Regions from separate parts of the Pelagerythrobacter marensis genome, predicted to be linked through region 2. Evidence: predicted binding sites of a transcription regulator. Region 2 holds the regulator's gene; the other holds the start of a gene.
What was found. Region 2 encodes LexA, which represses DNA repair genes until DNA is damaged. Its sites were predicted from a motif close to GTTCCNCNCTTGTTCT; they were not measured.

Region 1: the regulator LexA is predicted to act here: its motif matches at 1,955-1,970, upstream of V5F89_RS10190 (S24 family peptidase).

What each region holds. Positions count from the first base shown of each region.
Region 1 is NZ_CP144918.1:2,154,556-2,157,959, reverse strand. It holds gene V5F89_RS10200 (MAPEG family protein) at 1-204, shown strand, start outside; gene V5F89_RS10195 (MBL fold metallo-hydrolase) at 335-976, opposite strand; gene V5F89_RS10190 (S24 family peptidase) at 1,235-1,870, opposite strand; gene V5F89_RS10185 (hypothetical protein) at 2,008-2,208, shown strand; gene V5F89_RS10180 (hypothetical protein) at 2,198-2,572, shown strand; gene V5F89_RS10175 (aldehyde dehydrogenase family protein) at 2,644-3,404, opposite strand, start outside.
Region 2 is NZ_CP144918.1:1,877,875-1,881,278, reverse strand. It holds gene V5F89_RS08850 (molybdopterin molybdotransferase MoeA) at 1-920, shown strand, start outside; gene lexA (transcriptional repressor LexA) at 1,003-1,701, shown strand; gene V5F89_RS08840 (ComEC/Rec2 family competence protein) at 1,744-3,404, opposite strand, start outside.

The sequences.
Region 1 (3,404 bases), 280 kb from region 2:
ATCGCGGGCCTCGAAATCGCCGGGATCGGCGAAGTCTGGCTGGCCTACGTCGCCGCTGCGTTCATCCTGGCGCGAGTCGCCCATGCGTTCGGGATGGACGGGGGCAAGGCCCAGGCCGCGCGCGCGATCGGCGTGCTGGTGACGCTGGCCATCCAGCTTTTCCTCGCCGGCGTGGCGGTGGGCGCGGTGCTGCGGCTGTTCTGACCGGTTCGCGGCTCGGCGCGAATCCTGAAATAACTTCCCGATCCCCTGCGAAGGCAGGGGCCTCAGGCTATCGAGCGAAGCGCCAGCGGCCTGAGGTCCCCGCCTTCGCCGGGACTCGGGAGGCGGGCGATCAGGCCAGCGCGGCGTCGCTCACGAAAGCATTGGTCTTGCGCTCGTGGCCGAACGTGCTCGTCGGGCCGTGGCCGGGGATGAACGTCACGTCCTCGCCCAGCGGCCAGAGCTTGCCGGTGATCGCATCGAGCAGGTCCTGGTGGTTGCCGCGCGGGAAATCGGTGCGCCCGATCGATCCCTTGAACAGCACGTCGCCGACGATCGCGAACTTGCTCGGGCGGTGAAAGAACACGACGTGGCCCGGGGTGTGGCCGGGGCAGTGGATCACCTCCAGCGTCAGCTCGCCCACGGTCACCGTGTCGCCGTCGTCGAGCCACCGGTCGGGCTCGAAGCTCTTCGCCGCCATGCCCCACTGGCGCCCGTCGTCATCGAGCCGCGCGATCCAGAACCGGTCTTCCTCGTGCGGCCCCTCGATCGGCAGGCCCAGCTCCTCCGCCAGAATGCCCGCCTGCCCGCAATGGTCGAGATGACCGTGCGTGATCAGCAGCTTTTCCAGCGTCACCCCCGACTTGGCCACGCCGGCCTTGAGCTTGTCGAGATCGCCGCCCGGATCGACCAGCGCGCCGCGCATCGTTTTCGTGCACCAGATCAGCGAGCAGTTCTGCTGCAAGGGCGTGACGGGCATGATCGCGGCGCGCATAGGGCGCTGGGTTGCGGTATCGGTCATGGCGGGGGAGATGGCGGGGAACAGGGCCGGTTGCAAGCGGCGCGTCGGCCCGATTTCATGATGCCCGGCGCTCGGCGGCCGGCCCCTCCGTCAGCCGCTGGCGCGGCTGCCACCTCCCCAACGCAAGTCGTTGGGGAGGAACGATCGAGGCCGGGACCAGTCCTCCCCATCGTCTTGCGATGGGGAGGGGGACCGCTCGCACAGCGAGCGGTGGAGGGGCCGGGGGTGGGCTTACACCCGCCCGCCTTTCCACACGACGCGGCCGATCACCTCGACTTCCTCGCGGGCCAGCTCGATCGGCGGATAGGCACTGTTTTCGCTGACCAGCTTGATCCGGCCCTGCGCCGCGGCCTGGAGCCGCTTGACGTGGAGCGCGTCGCCGATGCGGACGACGTGGATGCCCTCCCCCCCGCGCTTGTGGCGGTCGACGAAGATCTCGTCGCCCGAACGCAGCAGCGGCTCCATCGAATCGCCTTCGACCCGGATCGCGGTGAGGTCCGCCCCTTCCAGCCCCATCTCGCGCAGCCAGCGGCGCGAGAAACGGAAGACGTCGAAGGGAATCTCCCGCGCGCCAAGCGCCCCCGCCCCGGCCGAGGCATCGAGCGAGAGGCGCGGCACCTCGATCCACTCGCCCCGCGTCGGCGCCGGCGTGTAGGATTTATCCCCCGGCGCACCCAATTCGGATTCGGCCACGCCGAAAAATTCCGCCAGCGTCCGACGGTCGCGTTCCTCCAGCTTGCGCGGGCTGCCCTTGCGCACGAATTGCTGGAGATACGTGGGGTTGCGGCCGATCAGATGGGACAGCCCGGCCAGGCTCGCCCCGCGGTCGCGGGCGAGTTCGAGCAGGCGCTGGCGCGCGTCGCTCATGCCGAAAATCCCTCTGCCAACATTTTTCCTGCCTACACGATGTATTTTTCCTAGACAAGTAGGATTTCAGCTGGAACGAAGGTGAGAACGAATCGGGAACATCCGATTCGAGTCGCCACCACTTGCCGGGGAGAGCCATGCTGATCCGATCCGTCGAAAAATTCCTTCGCGCGCACGAGATTTCGCCGACCAAATTCGGCCGTCTCGCCGCGCAGGACCCGCGTTTCGTGCTCGATCTGCGAAACGGCCGCGAACCGCGCGGCGCCATGGAAGCGCGCATTCGCGGGTTCATGGCCGGATACGAAGCCGCCGCAGAGGAGACCGGCCATGTTGCATGAATCCACGCCCCCTCGCCCACCGCGCCCACCGCGCCCGCCGCGCACGGTGCGGCGCACCACGGCCGATCGCCTGCGCGCCGCGCTGGGCGCGCTTGCCGGCGGGCGGGGGCAGATCCGGCGCCATGCCGAAAAAGCCTGGGCCAGCATCACGTTCGAGGGCGCACGCCATACGCTGGAGCTGGATTTCGACGGCGCGCAGGCCGTCGCCGCGGCCGAGCATTTCATCGCCGAGCTGCCCGAACACGAATTCGCGATCCCCGGCCAGATCGTCGCCGACGCGACCGTCACCCGGGTCGATCACACCCTGCTGCCGCATCCGCGCCTGGCGCTGGAATGCGAGCTTCTGCTGCTGGAGGACGCATGATTATCTTCTACCCCCGCCCCGCGCGCCGCGGATGGATTCCCGCCTGCCAGATCGCCGCGCCGCCGCCGCCGTCAGCGCCCGCGGCGGATGACGAGGTTGCGGATCTCGCTCATGTCCTCGATCGCGAAGCGGATACCCTCGCGGCCCAGCCCCGAGTCCTTGACCCCGCCGTAAGGCATGTTGTCGACGCGGGTGCTGGGCACGTCGTTGACGACGACCCCGCCGACTTCCAGCCGGTCCCAGGCGTCGAGCATCTTGAACAGGTCGCGGGTGAAGACGCCCGCCTGCAAGCCGAATTCGCTGCGGTTCACTTCGTCGAGCGCGGCGTCGAAATCGGTGAAGGGTTGCAGGATGGCGAGCGGACCGAAGGCTTCCTCGTTCAGAGCGCGGGCATCGCGGTCGACACCCTCCAGCAGGGTCGCCTCCAGCATATTGCCCTTACGCCCGCCGCCGCACAGCAGGCGCGCGCCGCCCGCGACCGCTTCGTCGATCCAGCCCTTCAGCCGGCGCGCCTCGCCCTCGGAGATCATCGGGCCGATAAAGGTCTCGCGGTCCTTGGGATCGCCGGCCTTGAGCGTTTTCGTCCGGTCGACCAGCATGTCGCGGAACCGGCCATAGACGCTTTCGTGCACGATGATCCGCTGCACCCCGATGCAGCTCTGCCCCGACTGGTAGAAGGCGCCGAAGACGATCCGTTCCAGCGCATCGTCGAGATCGGCGTCGCTATCGACGATCACCGCGGCATTGCCGCCGAGTTCGAGCACGACCTTCTTCTTCCCCGCCCGCGCCTTCAGCGCCCAGCCGACCGCGGGCGAACCGGTGAAGCTGAGCA
Region 2 (3,404 bases):
GCCAGGCCGTGCGCATTTCGACCGGGGCGACGGTGCCCGCGGGGAGCGACCGGGTGCTGATACAGGAAGACGCCCGGCGCGACGGGGATCGTCTCGCGCTCGCCGGTCCGATGCCGGGCCCCGGAGCGAACATTCGCGCGCGCGGGATCGACTTCGGCGAAGGCGACGCGCTGCTTCCCGCCGGCAGCCGGATCGGCCCGCGGCAAGTCGCCCTCGCCCTCTCGGCCGGGGCGGATACCGTGCGCGTCCACCGCGCCCCGCGCGTCGCGATCCTCGATTGCGGCGACGAGCTGGTCGACGGGTCCGTCCCCGCCACCAACGGGGCGATGCTGGCCGCGATGGCCGGTGCCCTGCCGTGCGAGGTGCGCCGGATCGGCCCGGTGCCCGACGATCGCGAGGCGCTCGGCCAGGCGTTGGCCCGGTGCGACGACTGCGACTTCGTGCTGACGAGCGGCGGCGCCTCGGTCGGCGATCACGATCTCGTGCGCCCGGCGCTCGAGGCCTGGGGCGCGCGGATGGCATTCTGGCGCGTCGCGATCAGGCCGGGCAAGCCGCTGATGGTGGCGCGCCGCGAAGGCGCGCTTGTCCTCGGCCTGCCGGGCAACCCCGTGTCCGCCTTCGTCACCGGCTTCCTCTTCGCGATCCCGGCGCTGCGCGCGCTGCTGGGTGCGCCCGATCCGCTGCCGGCCAGCGAGCCGGTGCCGGCGGGCCGCGACCTGCCGCCGGGGGGTGAGCGCGGCGAGTTCCTGCGGGCGAACCTGCGCGGCGGACGCGCCCTGCCGATCATGCAGCGCGACAGCAGCCTCCTTTCCCCTCTCGCCCGCGCCGATGCGCTGATCTGGCGCCCGCCGCACTGCCCGCCGGCGAAAGCGGGAACGGATGTTCCGGTCTATCGGCTCGAGAATGGCGCAATTGCTTGACTTGACTGGCAAGGTTGCCTAATTGTTCCGTATTCGTTCGCAACCGCGCACGATCGTGTCAGGCGGCCAGGGAGTTTTCGCCATGCTGACGGCAAAGCAGCACGAGCTGATCCGGTTCATCCAGCAGCGGCTGGAAGAAACCGGCATCTCGCCTTCGTTCGAGGAAATGAAGGAAGCGCTCGATCTCAAGAGCAAGTCGGGCGTGCACCGCCTGATTTCCGCATTGGAGGAACGCGGTTTCATCCGTCGCCTACCCAACCGCGCCCGCGCGCTGGAGGTGCTGCGCGATCCGGCCGATTCCACGCCCGTCGCGCGCGGCGCCAGGGCCGACAATGTCGTCGACTTGCGGAGCGCGGCCGCCAGGCGGGCGGAAAAGGCAGTGCCCGAGCCGGCGAACGACGTGATCGAGATCCCGCTCCACGGCCGGATCGCCGCCGGCGCGCCGATCGAGGCGCTGGAAGGGCAAAGCAGCCTGCCGGTCCCCGCCGCCCTGCTCGGCCCGGGCGAGCACTATGCGCTGGAGGTGTCGGGCGATTCGATGATCGAAGCGGGCATTTTCGACGGCGATTTCGCGCTCGTGCGCCGCACCGATGTCGCCCGCGACGGCGAAATCGTGGTCGCGCTCGTGCGGAACGAGGAAGCGACGCTGAAATATCTGCGGCGCGAGAACGGCATGATCCGGCTCGATCCGGCCAACGGGTCCTACGAATCGCAGGTCTACCGGCCGGACGAAGTTCAGGTCCAGGGCAAGCTCTCGGGCCTTCTGCGCCGCTACCACTGACGCGCGAGGGGCCGCGGTTGCAGGCTGCGGGCGATTGCCGGGCTAGCGGCGCGCGCCCCGCCACCAGCCATGCTCGCCCTGGCTCTCGGCGCCGCTGACCATTCGCGGCCGGTCGAGGTAAAGCGCCAGCCCGCCGGTGCGTTCCAGCAGGCGGCGGTCCGCCTTGAGCCAGCGCGGGCGGCAGCTTCGCGGCAGGAAGCGGTCCGCAACGACCACGTCGGCCCGGTCGCAGGCGGCGGCGAGCGCGCGCTCTTCCACCAGGGTGCGACTGCGCGCCATCAGCAAAGTCCAGGGGCGGCCGTCCCGCCGGATGGTGAGCACGCAGAAGTCGCGGCTGCACCGGGCGCCCGGCCACTGCGCCAGCGGGATCGGCTCGCCTTGCAGCCCGGCGAGTTCGCGCAAGTTGTCGCGGGCGTAAGCGCTGCGGCTGTCGCGCAGGACCAGCAGCCGGTCACCCTCCCCCGCGATCCCCACGTGCCGCCCGTCGGACGAGACAAGGACATCGGGCGCCGGCGTCGCCGCGATCAGCAGCGCGGCGGCGATTGCGGCAGGAGCCAGCCCGAGCAGCCGTGCCTTCCCCCGCCATAGCGCCAGCCACAGCCCCCCGGCGACGAAGAGCGCGATCGTCCCCAACCCCATCTGCGGCGCGAGCTTGACCGCACCGGGCTGGCCGGCGGTGAAGTGGGCAATCGCCAGCAGCAGTTCCAGCGACTTGCCGGCCAGCCACCAGGCAGGCGCGCCCGCTCCGAACAGGTCGAGCGCGAGCGCCAGGGCGATCAGCGGCATCGAGGCGAACGTGACCAGCGGGATCGCGATCATGTTCGCCAGCGCGCCGTAGACCCCCGCCCGGTGAAAATGGAACAGCACGATCGGCATCAGCGCGATCTCGATCACGAGGCCGGTCAGCAGCAGCATCGCCGCACGCCGTGCGCACCAGGCGGGCCATCCCTCGTCGCGCGGAGCAAGGAAGGCTTTCACCGGCGCGCTGGTGTGCAGCGCCACGATCGCCAGCACCGCCGCAAAGCTCATCTGGAAGCTCGGCCCGACCAGCGATTCGGGCCACAGCAGCAGGACGCAGATCGCCGCCACCGCGACCATCCTGAGCGACAGCGGCTCGCGACCCAGCGCCAGGGCGACCAGCACCAGCAGCGCGCCGATGCAGCTGCGCACCGTCGGCACCTGCGCGCCGGTGAGCAGGGTATAGGCCACCCCCGCCCCTGCGGCCGCCGCAGCCGCCAGGACCGGCAGCCGCACGCGCAAGGCGAGCCAGGGCCAGAGCGCGAGCAGCTTGATCGCGAGAACATAGGCGGCCGCGATCACGGCGCTGACATGGAGCCCGCTGATCGCCAGGAGGTGCGTCAGCCCGGCATCGCGCATCGCCGCTTCATCGGCCGGCGCGATCGCGCCGCGGTCGCCGCTGGCGAAAGTGGCCGCGATCGTGCCCGGCGATCCCGGCAGGCTGGAACGGACGTGCGCGGCCAGCCGCCGCTGGACGCTTGCCAGCGTGCCCCCTTCTTCGGCCGGCCGGACGATTTCGATCCCGCCGATCAGCGAACCGGTCGCGGCAAACCCCTGGAACCAGGCCGCGCGGGCGAAATCGTATCCGCCCGGTAGCATCGGCGGCGACGGCGGCATCAACCGCGCGCGCAGCCGCACGATCGCGCCTTCGCCCAGCCCCGGCAGGTCCTCGCCGAGCGGGACGT